One region of the Paraherbaspirillum soli genome, then DNA from elsewhere that is predicted to be linked to it. Evidence: predicted binding sites of a transcription regulator. Region 1 holds the regulator's gene; the other holds the start of a gene.

What was found. Region 1 encodes NrdR, which represses ribonucleotide reductase genes. Its sites were predicted from a motif close to CACNANATNTNGTG; they were not measured.
Region 2: the regulator NrdR is predicted to act here: its motif matches at 3,315-3,328, upstream of ACFPM8_RS20935 (ribonucleoside-diphosphate reductase subunit alpha).

The regions. Positions count from the first base shown of each region.
Region 1 covers NZ_JBHSMT010000029.1:38,392-45,860, forward strand. The annotation lists gene ACFPM8_RS17775 (hypothetical protein) at 1-15, opposite strand, end outside; gene ACFPM8_RS17780 (hypothetical protein) at 151-471, opposite strand; gene ACFPM8_RS17785 (riboflavin synthase) at 605-1,219, opposite strand; gene ribD (bifunctional diaminohydroxyphosphoribosylaminopyrimidine deaminase/5-amino-6-(5-phosphoribosylamino)uracil reductase RibD) at 1,239-2,321, opposite strand; gene ACFPM8_RS17795 (PilW family protein) at 2,422-3,372, opposite strand; gene ACFPM8_RS17800 (GspH/FimT family pseudopilin) at 3,356-3,907, opposite strand; gene nrdR (transcriptional regulator NrdR) at 4,010-4,477, opposite strand; gene glyA (serine hydroxymethyltransferase) at 4,697-5,944, opposite strand; ZMP/ZTP riboswitch at 6,034-6,161, opposite strand; gene ACFPM8_RS17815 (SDR family oxidoreductase) at 6,342-7,088, shown strand; gene ybgC (tol-pal system-associated acyl-CoA thioesterase) at 7,093-7,469, shown strand, end outside.
Region 2 covers NZ_JBHSMT010000031.1:52,483-59,951, reverse strand. The annotation lists gene ACFPM8_RS20950 (sensor histidine kinase) at 1-1,013, shown strand, start outside; gene ACFPM8_RS20945 (sigma-54-dependent transcriptional regulator) at 1,060-2,526, shown strand; gene ampD (1,6-anhydro-N-acetylmuramyl-L-alanine amidase AmpD) at 2,539-3,201, shown strand; gene ACFPM8_RS20935 (ribonucleoside-diphosphate reductase subunit alpha) at 3,610-6,528, shown strand; gene ACFPM8_RS20930 (ribonucleotide-diphosphate reductase subunit beta) at 6,644-7,469, shown strand, end outside.

The DNA.
Region 1 (7,469 bases):
TTCCAAATTCGTCATGGCAGCAATTCCAATCACGTTGAAGGGAATTGCACTGTATCACAACTACTGTATATTCATACAGTAAATTGCCAGCGTGTATGATTTCCGTCACGAATCGTCATGACGTTTGCACGCTGGCATATTGCCAGTCTGTTAGCGCCGCCACTCGCGCTCACGCCACTCATGTTCGCGCCAACCGCGCTCCCTCCAATGATCGTGCCGGTAGCCGTAGTAATACGGCGACGGGTAGTATGCCGGCGCACTGTAGATAACTGGTGGCGCCGGGCGCACATAGACTGGAGCCGGGGCATATACGACTGGCGGCGGCTCATAGTAGACCGGCGCTGGTGGCGGGTAGTACACCGGCGCCGGCACGCCGATATTGACCGACCAGTCGACATGACCGGCAATCGCGGGGCTGGTCAAAATCAGCAAGCTGGTCGCGGCCAGCAATCCGAGCAAAGCTTTTTTCATGGCAGTTCCTGGTGGGTTAAATGCGTTGGGGTATGACTACATTTAACCCGCATTCAGGCGCCGCTGCCACGTACAAGTCGTAAAGCATGTAACAACTTGTGTCGCAGCATGGGAAAAGGTGATTCAGGCGCAATTATTTAGGCGCGCTCAACATCCGTTCAACGTAGCGCGCAATCAAATCGACCTCCAGGTTGACCTGCTTGCCGACCTTAAGATGTTTCAGTGCAGTCACTTCTATCGTATGCGGGATCAGGTTGATCGAAAACAGGCAGCCGTCAGCCACATCTTCAACGCTGTTGACCGTCAGTGAAACACCGTTTACCACGATCGAGCCTTTGTACGCAAAGTATTTGGCAAGCTCGCGCGGCGCCTTCACTACCAGCTGCCACGACTCGCCAACCGGTTCAAACTTCTGCACCTGCCCCAGACCATCAACGTGACCGGATACCAGGTGACCGCCCAGGCGCTCGGCCAGGGTCAGCGCCTTTTCCAGGTTGATCTCGCCAGTGGCGTCCAGTCCGACTGTGCAATTGAGGCTTTCACGCGACACATCCACCGCAAATTCGCGTTCGGTCTTTTCGACCACGGTCATGCAAGCGCCATTCAGCGAAATTGAATCGCCCAAGGCGACATCTGCCAGCGGCAAGCCGCCGGCATCGACGACCAGCCGGACTCCGGCATCGGCGGCCGAGCCCAGCGCTTGGACGGAAGTAATTTTGCCGATGGCGGCGACGATTCCTGTAAACATGATCGAAATAAGTGAGTGATTAGAATCTTGCAAGGATACGCAAATCCTCGCCAACCTGCATGACCTGGTGAAATTTCAGGGAGAATTTATCCTGCAGACTTTCCAGCGCCGGCAGTTCAAACATCCCACGGCCGTCGCCCAAAATGGCCGGAGCCAGATAGACCAGCAGCTCGTCGACGCACGCTTCGCGAATCAGCGACGCATTCAATTTGGCGCCGGCTTCAACGTGCAGCTCGTTAATCTGGCGTTTGCCGAGTTCAAGCATGACCTGCGGCAGATCGACCTTGCCTTGCGCATTGGGCAGCACGACGACTTCTGTGCCCCTATCCTGCAGCAAGGCCTGTTTTTCGGCATCGACGATGGCGGTAAATATCAGGGTGCCGCCGCCGCTCAATATCTTGGCGTCCGGGCTGATGCTTAATTTGCTGTCGACGATCACCCGCAGCGGTTGTCGTGCAAGCTGAATTGCGCGCACCGTCAGTTGCGGATCATCTTCCTTGACTGTGCCGATACCGGTCAGGATTGCACCGGCGCGCGCACGCCACATATGGCCGTCGTCACGCGCAGCCTGCGAGGTAATCCACTGGCTTTGGCCGTTACGCAGCGCCGTTTTTCCATCCAGGCTTGCCGCGACTTTCAGTCGTACCCACGGCTTGCCGCGTTGCATGCGCGAGAAGAAGCCGATATTGAGTTCGCGCGCCTGCTCCGCCAGCACGCCGGATTCGGTCTCGATGCCGGCGGCTTGCAAACGCGCCAGTCCCTGCCCTGCCACCAATGGATTCGGGTCTTGCATCGCCGCCACCACTTTGGCTACGCCGGCCCGCACCAAGGCATCGGCACAAGGCGGAGTACGGCCAAAATGACTGCAAGGTTCGAGCGTGACATACACGGTGGCGCCGCGCACATCGTGACCATGTGCGACGGCAGCGTTGAGCGCTTGTATCTCGGCGTGGTTGCCGCCGGGCGGCTGGGTAAATCCTTCGCCTATCACCCGGCCATCCTTGACGATGACGCAGCCGATAGCGGGATTGGGGGCGCTGGATAACAGGCCGTTTTCGGCAAGCTTCAGGGCTTGCGACATCAGAATTTCGGCCTGGGTCATGCTGTGTGCTTGGAAATCATTATGGGAGCCATCAGAAAAGGATATTCGCTGATTGTACAAAATATGCCGAAGGCGCAACAGGATGCAGCACTAACCTCACCTATTCGGACAAACTGCCGGCCGCGTTATTGCGCAGCGTAACGACACGCGTAAATACCGCGCGCAACTTGCGGTCGCTTGCCAGTTTGGCCGTGCCGTCGCAATCGACATATTGCTGCGGTTCGGCCGTCACATTCTGGTTGCTGCGAATCTGCAGGCAGAGCTTGACGCTGATCACTCTTTTCCAGTTTTCGTATTGATCGGCGGATAAGGCGTCGACTTGCGCTGCGTTCAGGAACTGCAGCGGCGACACTTCGCCGGCCGCAGCCACCGCGTAAATCAGCCTCATATCTTCGACGTTGTTGATGACCGGCTGCGCGCCGGTATTCATATTTCCTTGGCAGTACAACGATGCGGCAAGATTGCCAGTGCGGGTAGCGACAAAGAAGCGGTTGCGTGCGATAGACACGCTGGTCCTGCCTTTTGCGTAGGCTGGATGCTCCGGCGGCAGAGCCACGGAATCAGCACCAGCCCCGTTGCAATCGGCGCCAGCTCCACTGGCCGGATCAAGGCTGTCACTCACCCGGTAAGCGACTTCAAAGCTGGCCATGCCCGGCGCAGAGCTACAGGAAAAATTCCGATTCGGCGCCATCGATTTAACGAAACCGTTGTCGCATCCGCGCAAACCTTGCGCCGGGCTGCCATCGGCATTGACCAAATCGGTACGCCAACCGGCATCCGCATTGAAACTGGCAGAAGTCAAATGGCCGAAACCGGCCTGGCGCAAATTCTGCGCCATCAACATCATCGCGTAACTGCCCTCCTGATGTAGGCGCATATTGTCGTCGTTCAGGCTAAACGCTTTCTTGCTGCCAAGGTACAGCTGAGTTACCAGCAGCACCAAGGTCAAGCCGATAGCCATTGCCACCAACAATTCGACCAGCGACAAGCCTGGGCGGGACCGATACTGACGTGCGCTTGGCGCGGATTTTTGTTTAGTTCGATGGGCCATCGCATGCCCCAACGCCGATCAGCAGATTGACCCGCCCAGAGCGCCCGATACACACGGTGCGTATGAATTTCCCGTCGTGGCTGAACACCAGATTGGCAAAAGTGCCGCCGACATTGCCGGCGCCGTTATAGGAAATCGCCGATCTACTGGCCTTCACATTGGTGTTGTCGGCGAGCGCACCTTGTCGTAGCAAGACTTGTCCGGTGTCTTTTTCCATCACCAGCCAACCGCTTCCCCAGTCGCTGCCGTCACGATCGCCGCTGGCGCTAGCTGCGCATTGATTGGCGCCGACGCTGCGACAGATGAGCACCGGGCGACCGCGTTTGATTGCTTCGCCACGGGCCAGAACGGTAGCGGCAATGAATAAATTGACTTCCGAAGCCAGGCGATTCTGGCTAATGAAACTTCGCATCGACGGCATCGCCATTGCCAGCAAGATGCACATGATCAGCATCGCCATCAATAATTCAATCAGCGTGAAGCCTGAGCGTCGTGCCAACGATACAGTGAACCGGTCCGCAATAGAAAATGCCATGAAAGCGATCCTTCCAATCAAGCCTGGGAAGCATCGATACTATGTTTTCAATTCCATTTAAACAATTAATAATTGTTAGCGTCACGCTAATTAAGGAATTCCTTATTTCTTGCGTGCCGGTGGTCCGGAAAATTCCTCGATCATGTTCTGGAATTCGGCCACATCTTCAAAGCTCTTGTACACCGAAGCGAAACGGATATAGGCGATCTTGTCCAGCCGCTTCAATTCGCGCATCACGAGTTCGCCGACATGGCCGGAGAGCACCTCGCGCTCGCCGCTGGATAGTAATTTTTCCTTGATGCGCTGGAGCGCCTCGTCCAGCGCTTCGGCGGACACAGGGCGCTTGCGCAAGGCCAGCATCAGGCTGGCGCGCAACTTGACGGGATCGAATTCGGTGCGGCTGCCATTCTTTTTAACCACCACCGGCATCGCCAGTTCGATCCGCTCAAAAGTGGTGAAGCGCTTGTCGCAATGCGTGCAACGCCGGCGGCGGCGAATCGCATCCCCCTCTTCCGACACGCGTGTGTCGAGGACCTGGGTTTCTTCGTGTTGGCAGAATGGGCATTTCATGATGGCAGTAATCCGAAAGTTATTGCTACTGCATATTATTCCAGTTCGCGTTAATGCTGCCGACAACGCTTTTTAGCGGCCGACCTGACATCGTTGCGATCGCTTATATGACGAATGGGAAGTACAAAGGCCCGCGCAGGTTTCAAGCTGCGACGGGCCCCATGGGTTTTGCTTGCTTGGCTACCTATACGTTCTCAACACGCATAGGCTGCCGGCACCTCAGGATGCGTACACCGGGAAAGCGTCGGTCAGTTTCTTGACTTCGACTTTGACCCGCTCGATGGTCGCTGCGTCATGTGGATTGTCGAGCACGTCGGCAATCAGGTTGCCGACTTTGGTCGCTTCCGCTTCCTTGAAACCGCGCGTGGTAAACGCTGGGCTGCCAAGGCGAATGCCGGAAGTGACGAATGGCTTTTCAGGATCGTTCGGAATCGCGTTCTTGTTGCAGGTCATGTGCGCCGTGCCGAGGATCGCTTCGGCTTCCTTGCCGGTGATCTTCTTGGCGCGCAGGTCAACCAGCATCACGTGCGATTCGGTGCGGCCGGAAACGATACGCAAGCCGCGCGCGATCAAGGCCTTGGCCAGCGCGTCCGCATTCTTCACCACCTGCTGCTGATAGGCTTTGAATTCCGGTGTCAGCGCTTCCTTGAACGCCACCGCCTTGGCCGCGATGACGTGCATCAGCGGGCCGCCCTGGATGCCTGGGAAAATTGCCGAATTGATGGCTTTTTCGTGCTCGGCCTTCATCAGGATGATGCCGCCGCGCGGACCGCGCAAAGACTTGTGCGTGGTCGAGGTCACGAAATCGGCGTACGGCACCGGATTCGGATATTCGCCGGCAGCGATCAAGCCGGCGTAATGCGCCATGTCGACCATAAAGTAAGCGCCTATCCCTTTGGCGATTTTCGAAATGCGCTCAAAGTCGATCCGCAACGCGTAGGCGGAAGCGCCGGCGATGATCATCTTCGGCTTCTTTTCGTGGGCGATGCGTTCTAGCGCTTCGTAATCGATTTCTTCTTTATCGTTCAGGCCGTAGGACACCACGTTGAACCATTTGCCGGACATGTTCAATGCCATGCCGTGCGTCAGGTGACCGCCTTCCGCCAGCGACATGCCCATGATGGTATCGCCTGGCTTCAACATCGCGAAGAACACGCCTTGATTGGCTTGCGAACCGGAGTTCGGCTGCACGTTGGCGGCTTCTGCGCCGAACAATTGCTTGACGCGATCAATCGCCAGCTGTTCGGCGATGTCGACGAATTCGCAGCCGCCGTAATAGCGCTTGCCTGGATAACCTTCAGCGTACTTGTTGGTGAGTTGCGTGCCTTGCGCTTCCATCACGGCGGGCGAGGCGTAATTCTCGGACGCGATCAGCTCGATATGCTCTTGCTGACGGTGATTTTCTTTTTGAATGGCGCTCCACAAGTCTGGATCGACATTGGCGAGGGTATGGTTTTTTTCGAACATGAAATACTCCAATCGATAAGGGTTTGCCTAAATCGAATGAGGGCCATAGTAAAAATGGGAAATGCGGCAGCCTCAGTCGTAAGTTCCATTCGGGCTGCCCAGGCGCACGGCGGATGAAATCTCACGCTTCCCGGTGGAACCCCACCTATTACCGGAAGCCAATGCCATCTTTAGAGTCAGCGTCAGTCCGGATTTTTCGCCAGTTACGTGAGACGAAATGGTCGTCGTATTGTAAGTGAAGGGCTAGTTTTCAGCAACACAGGCGTGCCGCAATGCCCGCAGCCCGGTTACGCCGGCGCCATTGTTTTGGGGCATTGAGCGATTGCCAATAGGGGTGCAGTGCGGTTTGGGCTACAATTTCGGGCTATCGCGCATTGCAATAACAGGAGCATGAATCATGATCGTCTTAATTACTGGCGCAACAGCTGGCTTCGGCGCCGAAATGGCACGCAAATTCACCCAAAACGGCCACCGGGTAATCGCTACCGGCCGCCGCAAGGAGCGCCTGGATGCGCTGGCCGCCGAGTTGGGCGCCGCCGTATTGACTATCGTGATGGATGTTACCGACAAGCATTCGATCAGCGGCGCGCTGGCGGCCTTGCCCCCGGAATGGCAGGAAATCGACGTCCTGGTCAACAATGCGGGCTTGGCGTTGGGTGTTGAATCCGCCCAGCAAGCCTCGCTGGAAGAATGGGAAACCATGATAGAGACCAACTGCAAAGGTTTGGTCACGATGACCCGGCTGGTCCTGCCGGGCATGGTGGCGCGGGCGCGCGGCACGATTATCAACCTCGGCTCCATCGCCGGCGAATACCCCTACCCCGGCGGCAACGTGTACGGTGCGACCAAGGCATTCGTCAAACAATTCACCTTGAATCTACGCGCCGACCTGGTCGGCACCGGCGTGCGCGCGACCGATCTGGCGCCGGGCTTGTGCGGCGGCACGGAATTTTCGAATGTCCGTTACCGGGGTAACGACGAAGCCGCCGCCAAGGTCTACGAAGGCACGCAGCCGTTGACGGCTGCGGATATCGCAGAAACCGCCTATTGGGTTGCCACCTTGCCGGCGCATGTGTGCATCAACCGGATAGAAATGATGCCGAATTGCCAAGGTTTCGCCGGAATGAGCATCAAGCGCAACTGATCCTATGAGCATGACAGCAATGACAGCATCGGCGGCGAATCGAGGTTTCAGATGGCCGGTGCGGGTGTATTACGAAGACACCGATGCCGGCGGCGTGGTGTTTTACGCCAACTACCTTAAATTTTTCGAGCGTGCGCGTACCGAATGGCTGCGTGCCGCCGGAGTTGAGCAGCGCTTGCTGGAAGAAACCGATGGCGTGATATTTGTCGTCAAGAACACCACAGTTGACTATCATGCACCGGCGCGGCTTGACGATGAACTGAATTTAACAGTCGTGGTCGAACGGGTCAGCCGTGTTTCGGTCGAATTCATCCAGCAGGCTTGGCGCCTCGGTGATGAGACGCCAAAACTGCTGGCTACCGGTCACATCACCGTGGTCTG
Region 2 (7,469 bases), on a different contig from region 1:
GGCTGTCGTTTTCGGTAGAAGAGCCGCGTTACAATTTGAACGATTTTGCCTTGCTGGCGCCGATTGCCGATGCCTTTTTTGCGTGGGCGGCCGGGAGCCGCAATTTGCCGGGAGTGAATTCGGCAATTGTTGACGAGCCGGTTTTTGTGACCATCAAACACACTGATGACGTCGATCGGGACGCGGTGGGCTGGAGTTGGGGGCGGCGGCGGGAATTGGCGGCGCATTTGAAATTGCGTTTTGCGGCGGTCAGGGCGCGTGAGCCGAATGAATACCGTACCGTCATCTTCTTGCAGGATGTCAGTGAAATTGAAAATCAGGCGCAGCAGCTAAAGTTGGCATCAATGGGGCGATTGACTGCCAGTATCGCCCACGAAGTACGCAATCCCTTGTCGTCGATTTCCTATGCTGCGACGCTGCTGTCGGAGGATGTTGCAAGTGTGGCGCAAATGCGTTTGTTGACGATTATTAACGACAATGTGGCGCGCTTGAACCGCATGATCGAAGATATTCTGAAGTTGTCGCGCAAGGCGCAGCGACAGGCAGAGCCGATATTGCTGGCACCGCTGTTGATGGACATCGTCGTCGAATTTCAGCAAACCCATGCGGTTGAGCCAGACAAGGTCGAGCTACAGGTTGACGCTGACGATCAGCATCGGGTCTGGTTTGATCCTTTGCACTTGCGTGAGGTGGTGACGAATCTGTTGTCGAATGCAGTACGTTACGCCAGCGGCCGTCCGGGCGGCATGCGCTTGCATATCATGTCGAACGTGGCCAATCGACTGGAATTGCACGTGCAGGACGATGGCGAGCCGATCTCGCCAGAGGTGCGCGCGCACCTGTTCGAGCCGTTTTATACAACCTCCAGCAAGGGCACCGGATTGGGACTTTTTCTGGCGCGGGAGTTGTGTTTGAATAACGGCGCGTTGCTGGATTATGAATACCGCCACGATAACCAAGGCGAGGCGACCGGCCGCTTCGTGATTGCATTTGCCGCTCAGGATTCACAGTGAAGAATCGCTTCGAAGTATTTGTGTTGTTTAAAAAAAGACCATTGCCATGACTTCACCCCGTATCCTGGTTGTCGATGACGAAGCTCATCTGCGCGAACTGCTGGAAATCACGCTGATTAAAATGGGGCTTGACGTCGATAGCGCCGACTCATTGGCTTCAGCGCGTACTTATTTGGCACAAAACGCCTACGCACTTGTGCTGACCGACATGCGCTTGCCGGATGGGCTCGGAATCGAATTGGTGCGCGAAGTCACCGCTAGCGGCAAGAACATCCCGATTGCGGTGATTACCGCTTATGGCAGCGCTGATAATGCCGTCGTGGCATTGAAGGCCGGTGCATTCGACTATTTGTCGAAGCCGGTTGCACTCGATCAACTGCGCCTGATGGTGCAATCCGCCCTGCGAGTCGGTAAGCCGGCAGACACTTCTGCGCCGCAGTCCGGTTCAGCGGTTCGCAGCGGTAATGCTCTGCGCCTGCTCGGTCAATCCGCCACGATGCAAGAGTTGCGCGCGCAGATTGTGCGATTGGCGCGCAGCATGGCCCCGGTGGCGATTACCGGTGAGTCGGGCAGCGGCAAGGAACTGGCAGCGCGAGATATTCATGCGCTCAGCCCGCGCGCAGACAAACCTTTCGTTGCAGTCAATTGCGGTGCGATCCCGGAAGCCTTGATGGAGGCCGAATTTTTCGGCTACCGAAAAGGAGCATTTACCGGTGCGGCGGAAGATCGCGAAGGTTTTTTCCAGGCCGCCAATGGCGGTACGCTGATGCTGGACGAGGTCGCTGACTTGCCGTTGCCGATGCAAGTCAAATTATTGCGGGCTATTCAAGAGCGTCGGGTGCGCAAAGTCGGCGCAACGATGGAGGAAGTGGTGGACGTGCGTCTGGTCAGCGCGACCCACCAGAATCTGGCGGAATGCGTGGAATCCGGTAGATTTCGTCAGGATCTGTACTATCGTTTGAATGTGATCGAGTTGAAATTGCCGCCTTTGCGCGAGCGGCTGGATGATATCGGCCAGTTGGTCGAGACGATTTTAGGTCGTCTGTCATCGTTCGGTTCGCACGCGGCGCCGGCGGTATTGACGCAAGCGGCCTTGGCAGCCTTGCGTACGTATTCATTCCCGGGAAATGTGCGGGAACTGGAGAATATCCTCGAACGAGCATTGGCCTTTGCCAACGACGGCGTGATCGAAGTTGCCGATCTCGGCTTGAAGGTGACCGGCCTGTCGCCTGTCGAAAAACCAATACTTCCCGAGCTTGGAGACGAGATTCAAGTAAGCACGGTGCCTATTGTCGCCGCGACGCCGGGCGTGGTCGGCGCCGAGATGGCGCTGAGCGCATCGGAATTGCCGTCTTCGTTACCCACTCATCTGGACGATATTGAGCGCAACATCATTCGGCAAGCATTGGCGCGCACCCATTTCAACCGGACCAAGGCAGCCGACTTGCTCGGCATTAGTTTTCGCCAGCTACGGTATCGGATGCAACGATTGTCGATTCATGAGCAGGATTAGCGAGTCGTGACGATGGTGCAGAAAGCAAAAGATGGGACGCCAACGGAAGCATTGGAGCCGTTGACGGCTTCCTTGGATTTTCAGGTCGGTGCGGACGGCTGGTGCCGGCCGGGCCAAGTGGAGCGCCTGGCGTCACCGAATTGCGATGCGCGGCCGGATGGTTGCGCGATCGATCTGCTGGTGATTCACAACATCAGTTTACCGCCGGGGCAGTTTGGCGGCTCTTATATTGCCGACTTATTTGGCAATCGTCTTGACTATGATGCGCACCCATACTTTGAGCAATTGCGGTCGCTAAGGGTTTCCTCTCATTTCCTGATACTGCGGGACGGTGCCGTCAAGCAGTTCGTTTCCGCCAACGATCGCGCTTGGCACGCCGGGGTGTCGTGTTTTGACGGGCGCCAGCGGTGCAATGATTTTTCGATCGGAATCGAGTTGGAAGGAACTGACTTCGAACCGTTTTCCGATGTGCAATATCAGGCGCTGACAACATTGACCCATGCCCTGCAGTTGCGTTACCCTCTCGGCGCGGTGGCCGGGCACGAACATATCGCGCCTGGCAGAAAGACCGACCCAGGACCATTTTTTGACTGGCTTCAATACCAACAAGCGTTAGCGGAGTATTCGCTGCGAGCGCTTACCAACCTGTCATTGCGCTTCCCTGCAATCGACTAAAAAAGTCAATCGCATTCTGCGTTTTGTTACACGAAAAAAGTGCTACGCAGCATCGGTTAGACATTGCATCCACGATTTCTGGCCACTACAATTAGTGCAGAATTCGTGTAAAATACTAGATCTAGTATTTTTTGTAATTTCCTCTTTTGGCTGCATCAATTTGTCTATCTGCTTAAATAAGTTTTTTCCTCATTCGAGTGCGCATGTTGGATGGGCCATGCGCAGTCCCAATTTTGTCATCGGTCGAATTTGCTGCAAGCCGCATTTAGCCCTCGCGTTTTGGCCTATGCAGTCTGTACATCGCTTGTAAAAACAATGTACATCAGTGAATCCTGAAAGATTCAACGGTTCTAATTAACAACAGCAGACGCAATAAGTTCGTCTGTTTTCACAGTCTCGGGAGGCTCAGTGCAATCTACTCAAGAAATTTCCGTCAAATCATCAGCCGAAGTCGCTGGTGTTTCGCCATCCGCCGGTAGCGGCTCTCCCGTCAATGCATCCAGCAGTTTCGGCGACTACAGAATCATTCGCCGGAATGGCGCCGTGGTTGGATTCGAGCCGTCCAAAATCTCTATTGCCGTCACCAAGGCCTTCCTGGCAGTCAACGGCGGTCAAGGCGCTGCCTCGGCTCGGGTGCGTGAATTGGTTGAGCAACTAACCTCCAATGTCGTCGCAGCGCTGGTACGCCGGCAACCGACCGGCGGCACGTTTCATATTGAAGATATCCAGGACCAGGTCGAGCTGTCCTTGATGCGTTCCGGCGAGCATGACGTTGCTCGCGCTTACGTGCTGTACCGCGCCAAACGCATGGAAGAGCGCTCCCAGCAGCAAGCCGGCGGCACGGCGCCCAGCCCTAGCGCCGAGCTGTACGTGACCGAAGACGGTCAGCGCCGCGTGCTTGACATGAACCAGGTGCGCGACTTGATTACCGCAGCCTGTATTGGTCTGGAAAAACATGTCGATGCGGAAGCCATCCTGTCGGAGACGGTCAAGAATCTGTACGATGGCGTGCCGGTCGAAGAGCTGCACAAGTCGGCGATTCTGGCCGCCCGCGCTTTGATGGAGAAGGACCCTGCGTACAGCCAAGTCACGGCCCGCCTGTTGATGCACACAATCCGCAAGGAAGTGTTTGGCAAGGAAGTGGCCCAGGCGGATGCGCCGACCGAGTACCTTCAGTATTTCCCGAAATTTATCAGGAAAGGGATTGAAGCCGACTTGTTGGACGCCAAGCTGGAACAATTCGACCTCAAGAAGCTGGCTGAAGCGTTGGCGCCGGAGCGCGATCTGCAATTCGGCTATCTCGGCCTGCAAACCCTGTACGACCGTTATTTCCTGCACGTGCGCGATATCCGCATCGAAATGCCGCAAGCGTTTTACATGCGGGTGGCGATGGGATTGGCGCTCAATGAAATCAACCGCGAAGCGCGCGCGATCGAGTTTTACAACTTGTTGTCCAGTTTCGACTTCATGAGTTCGACGCCGACGCTGTTCAATTCCGGCACCCAGCGCTCGCAACTCTCGTCTTGCTACCTGACGACGGTCTCCGATGATCTGGAAGGTATTTACGACGCCATCAAGGAAAACGCGCTGCTGGCCAAATATGCCGGCGGCCTGGGCAACGACTGGACGCCAGTGCGTTCGCTGGGCGCCCATATCAAGGGTACTAACGGCAAATCGCAAGGCGTCGTGCCATTCCTGAAGGTCGTCAATGACACTGCGGTAGCGGTCAATCAAGGCGGCAAGCGCAAGGGTGCGGTCTGCGCCTATCTGGAAACCTGGCACATGGATATCGAGGAATTCCTCGATCTGCGCAAGAACACCGGCGACGATCGCCGCCGTACGCATGACATGAACACCGCCAACTGGATTCCCGACCTGTTCATGAAGCGCGTGATGGAAAAGGGCGCGTGGACCCTGTTCTCGCCAAGCGATACCCCGGATCTGCACGATAAGGTCGGTAAGGCTTTTGAAGAGGCTTATACCGCCTATGAAGCCAAAGCTGCGCGCGGTGAATTGCGTGTGTCCAAGAAAATCGAAGCGCTCGATCTGTGGCGCAAGATGTTGTCGATGCTGTTTGAAACCGGCCATCCATGGATCACCTTCAAGGACCCATGCAATATCCGTTCACCGCAGCAGCACGTCGGCATGGTACACAGCTCCAATCTGTGCACCGAAATCACGTTGAATACCAACGAGTCGGAAATCGCCGTGTGTAATCTCGGTTCGGTTAACCTGCCTGCGCACATGAAAGACGGCCAGCTGGACCATGCCAAATTGCAGAGAACGATCAATACTGCAATGCGCATGCTGGATAATGTGATCGATATTAACTATTATGCAGTGAAGAAGGCGCGTGATTCCAACCTGCGCCACCGCCCGGTTGGTCTCGGTATCATGGGTTTCCAGGATTGCCTGCATATGATGCGTATTCCTTATGCGTCGAAAGAAGCGGTCGAATTTGCCGATCGTTCGATGGAGTCGGTCTGCTACCACGCGTACTGGGCTTCGACCGAACTGGCCGAAGAACGCGGTCGCTACAGCACCTACAAAGGCTCGTTGTGGGACCGTGGCATCCTGCCGCAGGATTCGCTGAAGCTGCTGGCTGAAGAGCGCGGCGGTTATCTCGAGGTAGATACGTCCGAATCGCTGGATTGGACTGGATTGCGTGCTCGCATCAAGGAGTTCGGCATGCGTAATTCAAATTGCGTAGCGATTGCACCGACCGCGACCATCTCCAACATTATTGGCGTATCGGCTTGCATCGAGCCGACCTATCAAAACCTGTACGTGAAGTCGAACCTGTCCGGCGAGTTCACTGAAATCAATGAATACCTGGTGCGCGACCTGAAGGCGCGCGGCTTGTGGGATGAAGTGATGATTTCCGACCTCAAGTATTTTGACGGCAGCCTGGCCAAGATCGACCGTGTGCCACAAGATCTGCGCGATATCTACGCGACCGCATTTGAAGTCGAGCCGTCCTGGCTGGTAGAGGCGGCATCGCGTCGTCAGAAGTGGATCGATCAGGCGCAATCGTTGAATATCTATATGGCTGGCGCATCCGGCAAGAAGCTCGATGAGACCTACAAGCTGGCATGGTTGCGCGGCCTGAAAACCACTTACTACCTACGTACCATCGGCGCCACACACACTGAAAAATCGACTTCCAGGACTGGTGCATTAAATGCGGTGTCGGTCGACGGCGGCGCCAGCGGCGGTGCAGTAGCGACTTACGCACCTGCAACGACGGCAACGCAGGAATTTGATGGGCCTGCATGCACGATGCGTCCGGGCGACCCGGGGTTCGAGGAGTGCGAAGCCTGCCAATAAGCGGACTCGCACAGTAACCCTGCAGGAAACACAGTGGCAATTGCCACTGGTAATGGATATGGCAGGCTTGGCGCAACCAGGCCTGCCAATCGAAGACAAAGTGAAGGAAGAAAGTATGCTCTCTTGGGATGAAGAAGTAAGTTCGGCACCCGCCCCTCGTACAGCGCCGATGCCGGCGCAGCCGCAAGTGCAAACAGCGCAGTCCGCAGCTTCGGCGCAGCCGCAAATGCCAGCCGCGCCCGGCGTGGATGCGACGAGTCGCGTCAATGCCGCCGACAAGCGCATTATCAACGGTCATACCGACGTCAACCAACTGGTGCCGTTCAAGTACAAATGGGCGTGGGATAAATATCTGGCAGGTTGCGCCAACCACTGGATGCCGCAGGAAATCAACATGCAGCGCGATATCGAGCTGTGGAAAAATCCGAACGGCCTGACCGATGACGAGCGTCGTCTGGTCAAGCGCAATCTGGGATTTTTCGTGACCGCCGACTCGCTTGCCGCGAACAATATCGTGCTGGGCACCTACCGTCACATCACTGCACCGGAATGCCGCCAATACTTGTTGCGCCAGGCTTTTGAAGAAGCGATTCACACCCACGCATATCAATATATTGTTGAATCGCTGGGTTTGGACGAAGCCGAAATTTTCAACGCCTATCATGAAGTCAAATCGATCCGCGACAAAGACGAGTTCCTGATTCCCTTCATCAATACGCTGACCGATCCTGAGTTCAAGACCGGCACGATTGAAAATGATCAGAAATTGCTGCGCTCGCTGATCGTGTTTGCCTGCATCATGGAAGGTCTGTTTTTCTATGTCGGCTTCACGCAGATCCTGGCGCTGGGTCGGCAAAACAAAATGATGGGCGCGGCCGAACAGTACCAATATATTCTGCGCGACGAATCGATGCACTGTAACTTCGGCATCGACCTGATCA